2 regions of the Streptomyces sp. NPDC057099 genome follow, and region 2 is predicted to be linked to the other one. Evidence: riboswitches for the same ligand, from Rfam matches in the RefSeq annotation. Region 2 holds a riboswitch; the other holds the start of a gene.

Region 1 (6,263 bases), on a different contig from region 2:
GCCGCCGAGGCCGGCCAGGCCGACCCGCAGTCCCTGCGTTTCCGCTACGAGGCCGCCCAGTGCCTCGAACAGCTGGGCGAACCGGCCGCCGCGCTCGCCGAGTACCGGGCGGTGCTGCCCTACTACGAGAACCAGTACGTCGCCGCCGGCGGTCCCGAACTCGCGCACGACGTGCGCCGCCGCATCGGCCATCTCCTGCTCGCCCTCGGCGACCGCGGCGCCGCCCACGACACCCTCGCCCGGCTGCTGCACGACGTGGAGCGCACCCACGGCCCGGGCCACCCGCTGGGCACGGAGATCCGCCGGACGCTGCAGTGGCTGGGGCAGGTCCGCGGTTAGCACCCGCGCTTCACCCGGCTCGGGGCGGCGCGGCGGTGCCGGAAGTCCTGGTGAATCGTTGGTCGAATGGGTTGGCCAGAGCCCGCCCACTGCCTAACATCGATCAACGCAAGACCTTGTGCACCGTCGCACAATCTCCTCGGGAGGTTCCCTTGCACCGCCGCCGTCGCACCGCGCTCGTCCTCACCGCCGCGATCGCCGCCGCGGCGCCCCTCCTCACCGCCTGCGGAAACGACGCGCATCCCGGCGCCGCGGCCGTGGTCGGCGGGCAGCGGATCACCGTCTCCCAGCTGGAGGAGCGGGTCGGCGAGGTACGCGCGGCCCAGCGGGCGACCGTGCGGAACGACGCCCAGTACCAGCAGGCCATCGCCCGGACCGGCACCCTCACCCGCGACACCCTGCACACCATGGTCCTCGACCGGGTGCTGCACCGAGCCGCCGAGGACGCCGGGGTGACCGTCACCCGCAGGGAGATCCAGGAGATGCGGTCCGGCCTGGAGGAGCAGGCCGGCGGCGCCAAGGCGCTGGAGACGACCTGGCTCCAGCAGTACGGCATCCCGCCGGAGCGCCTGGACGAGAACCTCCGCCTCCAGCTCGAGGCCCAGAAGCTCGCCGAGAAACTCAACACCGACACCAGCCGTCCCGAGTTCTGGAAGGCCCTGTCCGAGGCCTCCAAGGACCTGGACGTCGACCTCAACCCGCGCTACGGCGCCTGGGACGTCCAGAAGAGCAGCCGCGCCGACGCGAAGACGCCGTGGGTGCGGGACGTGACGGCGGCCCAGACGCAGCAGGGCATGTAGGCCCGCCCCTCCGCGGGCTTGTGGAGGTAGGCCCCGCCCCTCGCGGAGCCTGTGGACAATCCCGGCGCCGCAGGATCTGCGGCCTGTGGATAACTTCGGGGGCTGTCGGCGACGTGGGATAGCTTCGAATCGTGAACGCCAACAGCCCCGAAGCCACCCCGCGACCCGAGCAGGCCGCCCCCGGCACACACGCCGCCCCCGGCCGCATCGTCCTGCTCACCACCAGCCACCGCGTCGCCCCCGGCCTGCTCTCCTGGCCCGCCTGGCAGGCACTGCACGCGGCCGACCAGGTGCTGTGCGCGGACGGCACCCACCCGCAGCTGCCCTATCTGCGCGAGGCGGGGATAGCCGTCGACGAGGCCTCCCCGGCCGCCCAGGAGCTGGTCGACACCTGCGCCGGGGGCCGCACGGTGGTCGTCGTGGCGACCGGCGAGGGCGAGCCGGTCCTCACGGACGGCCTGGCCCGCCTGGCCGGCACCGGCCGCGTCGACATGCCGGAGCTGGAGCTGCTCCCCGCCTCCTACGACCTGCCGGGCGCCCGCCTCCTCGACCTCGTCCAGGTCATGGACCGCATCCGTGCCGAGTGCCCCTGGTCGTCCCGGCAGACCCACAAGGGCCTGGCCAAGTACGGCATCGAGGAGGCGTACGAACTCGTCGAGGCGATCGAGGAGGGCGACCGCGACGAACTGCGCGAGGAGCTCGGTGACGTCCTCCTCCAGGTCGTCTTCCACGCCCGCATCGCCGAGGAGGATCTGGAGACCCCGTTCTCCATCGACGACGTCGCCGGCGGCATCGTCGCCAAGCTGATCCACCGCCACCCGCATGTCTTCGGCGACGAGACGGCCACCACCCCAGAGGAGGTCAAGGAGCACTGGCTGCGCACCAAGGCGGTCGAGAAGCAGCGCACCTCCGTCACCGAGGGCATCCCCCTAGGCCAGCCCGGTCTGGCCCTCGCCGCCAAGCTGGCCTCCCGGGCCCGCACAGCGAACCTGGACATACCGCTTCCGCCCGTCGAAGGCATCGGCTACGACCTCCTGGCCCTGGCGGTCCGCGCCGAATCGGAGGGCGTGGACCCGGAGGCGGCCCTGAGAGCGGCGGCCCGCGCCTACCGGGACGCGATCAGGAAGACCGAGGGCTGAGGGCAGCGGCCGTGAGGTGCTCCGATCGCTGCGTAGGGTCATGGCATGCGACATGAAGTGCCCGGGGTGCCCGAACTGTTCTCGTGGGAGTTCGCCACCGACCCCTACCCCGCCTACGCCTGGCTCCGCGAGCACGCCCCCGTGCACCGGACCAAGCTGCCCAGCGGTGTGGAGGCCTGGCTGGTCACGCGGTACGCCGATGCCAAGCAGACCCTCGCCGACAACCGGCTCTCCAAGAACCCGGCGCATCACCACGAACCCGCCCACGCCAAGGGCAAGACGGGTATCCCCGGTGAGCGCAAGGCCGAGTTGATGACGCATCTGCTCAACATCGATCCGCCGGACCACACCCGGCTGCGGCGGCTCGTGTCCAAGGCGTTCACGCCCCGCCGGGTCGCCGAGTTCGAGCAGCGGGTGCAGGAGCTCACCGACGGTCTCATCGACGGGTTCGCGCAGCAGGGGTCCGCCGACCTGATCCACGAGTTCGCCTTCCCGCTCCCCATCTACGCCATCTGCGACCTGCTCGGCGTCCCCCGCGAGGACCAGGACGACTTCCGGGACTGGGCGGGCATGATGATCCGTCACCAGGGCGGGCCCCGGGGCGGCGTGGCGCGGTCCGTGAAGAAGATGCGCGGCTACCTCGCCGACCTCATCCACCGCAAGCGGGAGGCGCTCCCCGCCGAACCCACCCCCGGCGAGGACCTCATCTCGGGTCTCATCCGCGCCTCCGACCACGGCGAGCACCTCACCGAGAACGAGGCCGCCGCCATGGCCTTCATCCTGCTGTTCGCCGGTTTCGAGACAACCGTGAACCTGATCGGCAACGGTACCTACGCCCTGCTCACCCACCCCGAGCAGCGTGCCCGGCTCCAGGCGTCCCTCGCCGCCGGAGAGACCGGCCTCCTGGAGACCGGCGTCGAGGAACTGCTGCGCTTCGACGGCCCCGTCGAGCTCGCCACCTGGCGCTTCGCCACCCAGCCGCTCACCATCGGCGGGCAGCACATCGAGGCCGGCGACCCGGTCCTCGTCGTCCTGGCCGCCGCCGACCGGGACCCGGAGCGGTTCGCCGATCCGGACGTGCTCGACCTCTCCCGCCGCGACAACCAGCACCTCGGATACGGCCACGGCATCCACTACTGCCTCGGCGCCCCGCTCGCCCGCCTGGAGGGCCAGACCGCCCTCGCCACGCTCCTCACCCGCCTCCCGGACCTGAGGCTCGCGGCCGACCCGGCCGAGCTGAGGTGGCGCGGCGGCCTGATCATGCGCGGGCTGCGGACGCTGCCGGTGGAGTTCACGCCCGCGCCGGTGGAGTCCACGCCCGCCCAAAGGTGACACACCGTCAGACCTGTGATCTTCACGTGATCTACGCGGCATTAACTTGTGACAAGTGATCGTCTGCCTATACGTTCACCCATCATCGGCGCGGCCTGGGAAATCCCTCCGCCGCGCCGGTCTCTGCTGTCTTGCGAAAGGTCTCCGTATGCTCTCCGGGAACGGTCGGCACCGTCGCCCCCGCCAGGCTCCGGCCCTCCTCGTCGCGGCCGGAGTGACCGGCTCCGCCATCGCGATCCCGCTCCTCGGAGCCACCGGCGCCAGCGCGGCCGACGGCACGACCTGGGACCGGGTCGCGGACTGCGAGAGCGGCGGCGCCTGGAGCGAGAACAGTGGCAACGGATACTTCGGCGGCCTGCAGTTGTCGCAGGAGGACTGGGAGAACCACGGCGGCCTCGGCTACGCCCCGAGCGCCGACCTGGCCAGTCGTTCCCAGCAGATAGCCGTGGCCGAGAGAATCCTCGCCGACCAGGGAGTCGGCGCCTGGCGCACCTGCGGGCTGCTCTCCGGCCTCGAGCAGGACAAGGAGTCGTCCGACTCGGATGACTCCTCCGACTCGTCCGGCTCGTCGGATTCGTCCGGATTGCTCGACTCTCTCGGATCGTCCCCTTCATCGTCCGACTCGCCGTCCTCTGACGAGTCGTCGACCTCGAAGGACGAATCCACCAAGTCCGACAAGTCGCCCGACTCCGAGGAGTCCGCCTCCCAGGACCAGGAGCCCAGCAGCTCCCCGTCGGCCACGCCCGAGGGTGACAAGTCCGACAAGTCGCGGCAGGACGGCGACTCTTCGGCGTCCGCCGAGACCGACTCCGGCTCCGGCCGTCACCGCGGCCCCAGCGCCGACGAGGCCCACGCGCCCGAGAACGGCCGTACGGACGAGTCCGCGGGCCGTCACGCCTCGCGCGACGACCGCGGCGACGAGGGCTCCGACGACTCGTCCGTAGGTGCCTACATCGTGGGGATCGGCGACACCCTCTGGTCCATCGCCGACTCCCTTGGCATCAGCGGCGGATGGCACGAGCTCTACGACGGCAACAAGAAGGCCGTCGGTACCGACCCGGACCTCATCCGCCCCGGTCAGAAGCTCACGGTCGAGGGCGAAGCGGACGAGAAGTAGCGGTTCGGGCAGTGCGGAAACGGGGGCGGAAGTCGCCCCGAAACAGCGCGAGTTCGCGTCATGTTTCGCGGCTGATGTCCCGTTTGATGCCCGTGAGAGATAGATCTCAGAAGCCCTGATCGTCTTTGAAATTCGGCGGATCGCGTGGCTACGGTCGGGACCGCTCGTCACCACGAGCCCCGGCTGCCGCAACGCCGAATCCTGCCAGCGGCCGTACGGGAACAGTCGTCGCGTCAAGCGCCGTAGGCAGGAGCGGGGGACCCAAGGTAGGTGCCCGACCGGCCAGTTGCGCCGGAAGGGCTTGGGGTGAAGCCGTGTCCCGGGAGGGGCGCGGCCGGGCAACTCAACCGGCCCGAACCCGACAGCTCACCTCGCAGGCGTCGGTGAGGGGATCCTTCCATGCTGTTTTCCAGCAAGGGCAAGCACCGTCGTCCGTCCAAGGCCAGCCGTGCCATCGCCGTCGCCGGTGTCACCGGTGCCGCTGTCGCCGCCCCGCTGATGGCGGCCGGTGGCGCTTCCGCCGCCACCGCCTCCGAGTGGGACGCCGTCGCCCAGTGCGAGGCCGGCGGCAACTGGTCCATCAACACCGGCAACGGCTACTACGGCGGTCTGCAGTTCTCCGCCTCCACCTGGTCCGGCTACGGCGGCACCAAGTACGCCGCCACCGCCGACCAGGCCACCAAGGAGCAGCAGATCGAGATCGGCGAGAAGGTCCTCGCGGGCCAGGGCAAGGGCGCCTGGCCGGTCTGCGGCAAGGGCCTGTCGAACGCCAGCGGCGGCTCCTCCTCCTCGGACGACTCCGGCAGCTCCTCGCAGCAGAGCGAGCAGAGCCAGCAGAGCACCGAGTCCCGCGAGACCCAGCAGCAGCCGGCCTCCCGCTCCGACGAGCGCCCGGCCGCCAAGAAGACCGTCACCACCCCGACCGGCAAGAAGGTCAAGAAGGGCGACGGCGAGTACAAGGTGACCAAGGGTGACACCCTGAGCTCGATCGCGGCGGACGAGAAGGTCGAGGGCGGCTGGGAGAAGCTGTTCCAGCTGAACAAGGACATCGTCGAGGACGCCAACCTCATCTACCCGGGCCAGCAGCTGCACCTGAAGTAAGCAGCGGCTCTCATGGGCTCCCCGCCCCGGTGCGTGTTCCCCCCGTACGCGCGCCGGGGCGGGGTTTTTTCTGCCGGTCTTTGCGTCCCGGCTTTGTTCCGTTCGGAAACAATTTACTCTCGGTTCTGTCCATGGGGTGGGCGACCCGGTGGCCGATCGGCCCGAGCCGGTTAGGCTCATGTCGCGAGCCACCACGGCCCGCACCTCGCCGGGTCCACGTGACCCGCGTACCCGCGTCACATAAGAAGGAGATGCTCGTGCCGTCCATCGACGTCGTCGTAGCCCGGGAAATCCTGGACTCCCGAGGCAACCCCACGGTCGAGGTCGAGGTCGGCCTCGACGACGGCAGCACCGGTCGTGCCGCCGTCCCGTCCGGCGCCTCCACGGGCGCCTTCGAGGCCATCGAGCTGCGTGACGGCGACTCGAACCGCTACC
Region 2 (6,263 bases):
CCCACTGGTGGCAGCGCGCCTGGGTGCGCTACGGCGCGCTGTCCACGCTCCTCGTGATCTCCGGGCTCGTCATCCTCGCCCTGGTCCGCGAGGAGACCGGCACGGAGGGGTTCCTGGTGGGGCTCGGGCTGGCCGTCCTCCCGGTCCCCCTCCTCATAGCCGCCTTCCGCTGGCTGGACCGGGTCGCACCGGGCCCCTGGCGGAACCTGCTCTTCGCCTTCGCCTGGGGCGCCTGCGCGGCGGCGTTGATAGCGATCGTCGCCAACAGCTTCGCGACCCAGTGGATAGCGACGGCGACCGCGGACCCGACGAGAGCGGACACGCTCGGCGCGACCGTCATCGCGCCGGTGGTCGAGGAGTCGGCCAAGGCGGCGGCCGTTTTACTGGTCTTCCTCTTCCGGCGGCGTGACTTCACCGGCATCGTCGACGGAGTCGTCATAGCCGGCGTCACGGCCACCGGCTTCGCGTTCACGGAGAACATCCTCTATCTGGGCATCGCCTTCGGCACCGACCAGCTCGCCGGGCACAGCGGCATCGCCTCCGTCACAGCGGCGACCTTCTTCGTGCGGATCGTCATGTCGCCGTTCGCGCACCCGCTCTTCACGGTCCTCACGGGCATCGGCTTCGGCATCGCCGCGCTCGCGGCGGAAGGCCGGCGCCTCCGCCGCATCGCCTTCCCGCTCTCCGGGCTGCTGCTCGCGATGGGCATGCACGCGATGTGGAACGGCTCGTCGGCGTTCGGCGAGTACGGGTTCTTCGCCGTGTACGCGGCGTTCATGGTGCCCATCTTCGGGCTGCTGACGTGGCTGGTGATCTGGACCCGGCAGCGGGAGCTGAAGACCGTACGGGCGGAGCTGCCCCCGTACGCCGTCGCCGGCTGGCTGACCCCCGCCGAGCCGTACGCGCTCGGCTCGATGCGGGCCCGGCGCATCGCCCGCCAGTACGCCCGCCGCCACGCGGGGAAGCCCGCGGCTCGGGCGGTGGCCCAGTACGAGGCCTACGCGACCTCCCTGGCGTTCCTGCGGCACCGGGGCCGCCTCGGCCGCGCCGGGCCCGACTTCGTCGTACGAGAACGGGAGCTCCTGGAGGAACTGTGGCGCCGCCGCGATGCGGCCCGCCCCGCCCTGGACCACGCGGCCCGGATCACGGCCCCTCCCGTACCGGTGGCGGCACCGCCCTGGCCGGTCCACGGGGCATACGGCTACGGCCACCCGACAGGGTCGTACGGCTATGGCTACGGCTACCCGACGACGCCCTACCCTGCCTCGACGACGCCGTACCCGGCGTACAACCCGTACCGCTCGTAGCCGAGGCGCCGCCGACAGCCGCGGGCAAGGAGGCCGGTCGTGGACCGGTCCGGTGCGGTCGCCCTCCGGCCCGGTACGGTCGCCCTCTGCTCTGGTCCGGTACCGGGCGCCGAGGCCGTGGCGCCGCCGCACGGACCGGTCTCGGCGGCGCGTGCCCGGCGATCGGCCCGCAGCCGCGGGCAACGAAGGCCGGGTCGTCGGCCACCAGTCCGGTGTGTTCGTCAGCCGGTCAGCCGCCGGTCCGGGGCCGGGCGCCACCCACCGGCGGCGCGTGCGACGGCAGTCAAGCCGCAGCCGCAGGCAAACAACAGCCGGGCCGACCACCAGCCCCAGGCCAAGCACCCCAGCCGAAGCCCCACCGCACAGGCCCGGGCCCGTCCCGGCAGCGCGTGCCGAGGCGCTGCCCCCCTGGTCGTCCTGCTCGGCGAGCGTGCTCAGCGAGCAGGACGAAACCCCGCCTCACCCGCCGCAGCGGCCGCTCAGGCCGAAGCCTCCGTCAGGCGGTCGATCTCCGTCTCGGTCAGGGTGAGGTCCCCGACTCCGACCAGTGCCGGCAGTTGCTCCACCGTGCGGGCGGAGGCGATCGGCGCTGCCACCGTCGGCTGCGCGGCGAGCCAGGACAGGGCGACCGTGGCGACGGGGACGTCGTGGGCCGTGGCGATCTCGTCGAGGGCGGCGAGGACGCGGAGGCCACGGTCGGTCTCCAGGTGCTTGGCGGCGCCGCCGGCCCGCGCGCTGTCGACGGTCGTACCGGGCCGGTACTTGCCGGTGAGGAAGCCGGACGCGAGCGCGTAGTACGGGACGGCCGCCAGGCCGGAGCGCTCGGCGAGGTCCAGGAGCTCACCCTCGTAGGTGTCGCGGGAGACCAGGTTGTAGTGGGGCTGGAGGGCGACATACCGGGCGAGGCCCTCGCGGTCGGAGAACTCCAGGGAGGCCCGCAGCCGCTCCGCCGAGATGTTGGAGGCGGCTATGTGCCGCACCTTCCCGGCCTTCACCAGCTCGTCGAGCGCCCCGATGATCTCCTCCACCGGCACATCGGGCTGGTCGAAGTGGGTGTAGTAGAGGTCGATGTAGTCGGTGCGCAGCCGGCGCAGCGAGGCGTCGGCGGCGGCCTTGATGTTGGCGGCGGACAGGCCCTGGAACTCGGGGTGCTGGCTGACCTTGGTGGCGACGACGACATCGGCTCGATTGCCGCGCACCTCGAGCCACTTGCCGAGGACGGTCTCGGACTCGCCGCCCTGGTTGCCGTCGACCCACGCCGAGTACACGTCGGCGGTGTCGACGAAGTTGCCGCCGGCGGCGGTGTACGCGTCGAGCACGGCGAACGACTGCGCCTCGTCGGCGGTCCAGCCGAAGACGTTGCCACCGAGGGCGAGCGGGAAGATTTCGAGGTCGGAGGAGCCGAGCTTGCGAAGAGAAGTCATGCTCCTCGTCAACGGCCATGCCGGAGCGGCTCATTCCAGGACAGACGCAAAGGTCCTGTAAACGCCCCCGCACACACCGAAAACCGGCGGCCCTGACGTCGGGGGGTCGTCGTCAGGGCCGCCGGTGCTTCGACTGGCTTGCGCCGCTTACGGGTTCAGTCCCTTGCCCCGCAGCCACGCCATCGGGTCGATCCCGCTGCTGGAGCCACCGGAGTGCACCTCGAGGTGCAGGTGGGCGCCGGTGACGTTGCCGGTGGCGCCGACACGGCCGATGACATCGCCCGTGCTGACCTTCTGGCCGACGCTGACGCCGATGGAGGACTGGTGCGCGTACCAGATCTCCGTGCCGTCATCGAGGGTGAGGACCGTCTTGTAGCCGTACGAGCCGTTCCAGCCCGCCTCGGTGATGGTGCCGCTGTGCACCGCCTTGATCGGCGTGCCCGTGGGGGCGGCGAAGTCGAGACCCGTGTGGTAGCCGGAGGACCAGTAGGCGCCGGCCTGACCGAAGGTCGAGGTGAGGGTGTACGCGGAGGTCGGCAGCGTGAACTGCTTGGCGAGGGCGGCGAGACGCTCGGCCTCGGCCTTCTTCTTGGCCTCCTCCTCCGCCTTCCGCTTGGCCTCGGCGGCCTTGTCCTTGGCTTCCTTCTCCGCCTTGGCCACGGCTTCCGCGGCCGCCTTCTCGGCGGCGTCGGCGGCGTCCTGCGCGGCCTTGGTGTCGATCTGGTCCTGCTGGTACTCGACCTGGGCCATGATCCGGGCGCGCAGCGCCTCGCCGGCGCCGGAGGAGTTCTCCTCGGTGTCCGCCGTGGCCTTGCCGAGACCGCTGAGCGGAGTCGAGGAGCCCGCGGGGGTGTCGTCGTCCGAGATGAGGGAACCCACCGAGGGCAGGTCCGGCACGGAGATGGAGACCGGCGGCTTGCCGGTCTGGGCGCTGGCCATGCCGCCCGCGCCCACGGCGGCTATGACGCCGACGCCCAGGACGGTGGAGCTGCGGGCGAGACCTCCGCCGCGCTGCTTGGTGACGCGATGCCGGCCACGGACGGGACGGATGGATTCCTCGGTGGGGTTCCACTCCTGGAACGGGCCCTCGTCGGTGCGCTGACCGCCGTAGCCGAAAGTCTCGGTGTCGCGCTGGTTCCGCGCGAACGGGGCCGCGGGGGCAGGCCGGTTGGACGCCACGTGGGCGTACTCCTTTCCTTCCTTCTCGCCTACCGGGTTAGCTGACGGGTTCGGAGCAGGAAGGTCTCCTACGCGCGTATACCGGCCGTGCTTCCACGGTGGTTTACGCCCGATTCACCCCAAGTGGTGGTTCCCCGGTTCCCTTTCGGGATTCGGCGCGTGCGCACGGAGCCGCCTTCTGTGACGGCTGGGACGACCGCGCTGCGTTATCGAACGTTAATAGACCCGGGGAGTGGATTCCAGCGATTCCACTTGATCATTAACCTTTTTCGTGCGGACTTACCTGCCATGACCGGCGTAAATCGGGCGAGTTACCCGCTCCGTAAGTGACGACCGGGTATTGACGGCATGTCAGTTGCTATGCGGAGCGGCGCGCTTCACTCACTGGCAGTAACGGCGGCACGGAAACCGGAAAACACCGAGGGCCGGAACCCTTTCGGATTCCGGCCCTCGGCCTTCAGTAGCGGGGACAGGATTTGAACCTGCGACCTCTGGGTTATGAGCCCAGCGAGCTACCGAGCTGCTCCACCCCGCGTCGTTGTGATTCCAGTGTACGCCATCCGCGGGACCACTCTTGACCACCTCATGCTCAGCAGCGGAATCCGTCCCCTAGAGCAGGTGACGGTTCGGGGCTTTGGCCCGCTGCTCGTGTTCCGGGAGGGCGACGACCATCGCCCCGCCGGCCGCCAGGACTCCGCTGCCGTCGGCGTCCTGGACGAAGGTGTCCGGCTCGTGCCAGGCGGTGACCACTCGGCGGACGCCCGCGTCGAGGAGCAGCCGGGCGCAGGGTGCGGGGCGGGAGGCGCGGCGGGCGCAGGGCTCCAGGCTGCTGTAGACCGTGGCGGTGGCGAGTCGCGGGTCGGACGGGTCGAGCTTCGCCAGGGCCGCCTCCTCGGCGTGCGCGAGAGGGTCGCCGCCCTCGCGGGAGTGGCCGCGGGCCAGTTCCGTGCCGTCGGCCGCGACCACCACCGCGCCCACGCTGAACGCCGTGTCCGACGGCGGGCAGAGGTCCGCCAGTTCGCAGGCGAGGGCCAGCCAGTGGTGGTCGGCGGCGGTGGCGAGGGGGCCGCTGCCCGGGGCGGTGGGTTCGTAGCGCATGAGGACGACGTCCTCGATCCGCCGCGTCTCCAGCAGCCGGAGCCGGCCGCCCTGGTAGCCGCCGGGCCCGAAGAGGCGGGGGGCCTTCGGGTCGCCCACGAAGAGCGGGGCGAGGACCAGTTGGAGTTCGTCGGCCAGGCCCTGGGTGAGGAGCTGGGTGTGGATCAGGCCGCCGCCCTCGACCATGAGCCGTCGCACACCCCGTACGTCGTGCAGGTGGGTGAGGAGCCGACGCCAGTCGAGGTCGGTGCCGAGGGGGACCACGTCGGTGGCGAGACCGAGGGTCCGGGCACGCTCGGCGCCCTGGTCGGTCGTGTAGAGGACCTTCTCGCCGCCCGTGTGCCAGAACCGCGCCTCGGGGTCGAGGTCGCCGGTGCCGCTGACGGTGACCTTGAGGGGGTATTCGGGCCGGCCGGCAGCTGTGCGGGCGGCCCGCCGCTCTTCCGAGTTGACCAGCAGGCGCGGGTTGTCGGCGCGGATGGTGCCGGCGCCGACCAGGATCGCGTCGACGGACGCCCGGACCTCGTCGACCCGGTCGAAGTCGGCCGGGCCGGACAGCAGCAGGCGTTCGGGCCCGGTGTCGTCCAGGTAGCCGTCGAGGGAGACGGCGGCGGACAGCAGGACGTACGGGTGAGGCATCGACGCTCCCCGGTCGGGTGGGACGGCGGACCGGCGGGGCCTAGGGCCTGCCGGGTCTTGGTTCAAGTTTGAAACAAACCTACACTGGCGGCATGACGACTCGCTGGCTCACCCCCGAGGAGCAACGCGCCTGGCGCGCCTACATCGCCTCCTCGCTGCTCCTGGAGGACGCGATCGACCGGCAGCTCCAGCAGGACGCCGGCATGCCGCACCTTTACTACTCCATCCTGTCCGTCCTGTCGGAGTCCCCCGAACAGCGCCTGCGCATGACCGATCTCGCCGAGCGGCTGAAGATCACGCGCAGCCGCCTGACGTACGCGGTGACACGGCTGGAGAAGGACGGCATGCTGCGGCGCGAGGCCTGCCGGTACGACAAGCGGGGCAGCATCGCCGCACTGACCGAGGCGGGGTTCGCCGTACTGGAGCGCGCGGCGCCCGGGCATGTCGAGACCGTGCGGAGCTTCGTGTTCGACCGGCTCAGCGAGGAGCAGGTGGCGCAGCTGGAGGAGATCTCCGCGGCGATCGCGCAGGGGCTCCAGGAGGACGGGACACGGCCGACGTCGGACGACGTGCCGTGGCGGCGGAGGTCCTCCACGGCCTGCTCATGAGGTCCTCC

What was found. Region 2 has a riboswitch for cyclic di-AMP ahead of ACFT4A_RS25835 (M23 family metallopeptidase). Riboswitches for the same ligand answer to the same signal wherever they lie in the genome.
Region 1: it holds a riboswitch for cyclic di-AMP, as region 2 does, so the genes downstream of both, ACFT4A_RS20875 (transglycosylase family protein) here and ACFT4A_RS25835 (M23 family metallopeptidase) in region 2, are expected to answer to the same signal.

Annotation. Positions count from the first base shown of each region.
Region 1 covers NZ_JBHUTX010000015.1:122,540-128,802, forward strand. Annotated here, with positions in the region: gene ACFT4A_RS20850 (protein kinase) at 1-339, shown strand, start outside; gene ACFT4A_RS20855 (SurA N-terminal domain-containing protein) at 492-1,139, shown strand; gene ACFT4A_RS20860 (nucleoside triphosphate pyrophosphohydrolase) at 1,271-2,278, shown strand; gene ACFT4A_RS20865 (cytochrome P450) at 2,324-3,610, shown strand; gene ACFT4A_RS20870 (transglycosylase family protein) at 3,759-4,727, shown strand; cyclic di-AMP (ydaO/yuaA leader) riboswitch at 4,956-5,122, shown strand; gene ACFT4A_RS20875 (transglycosylase family protein) at 5,127-5,828, shown strand; gene eno (phosphopyruvate hydratase) at 6,086-6,263, shown strand, end outside.
Region 2 covers NZ_JBHUTX010000023.1:85,615-91,877, reverse strand. Annotated here, with positions in the region: gene ACFT4A_RS25845 (PrsW family intramembrane metalloprotease) at 1-1,307, shown strand, start outside; gene ACFT4A_RS25840 (aldo/keto reductase) at 1,787-2,731, opposite strand; gene ACFT4A_RS25835 (M23 family metallopeptidase) at 2,879-3,910, opposite strand; cyclic di-AMP (ydaO/yuaA leader) riboswitch at 3,922-4,078, opposite strand; tRNA gene ACFT4A_RS25830 (tRNA-Met) at 4,372-4,445, opposite strand; gene ACFT4A_RS25825 (dihydrofolate reductase family protein) at 4,520-5,647, opposite strand; gene ACFT4A_RS25820 (MarR family transcriptional regulator) at 5,740-6,255, shown strand.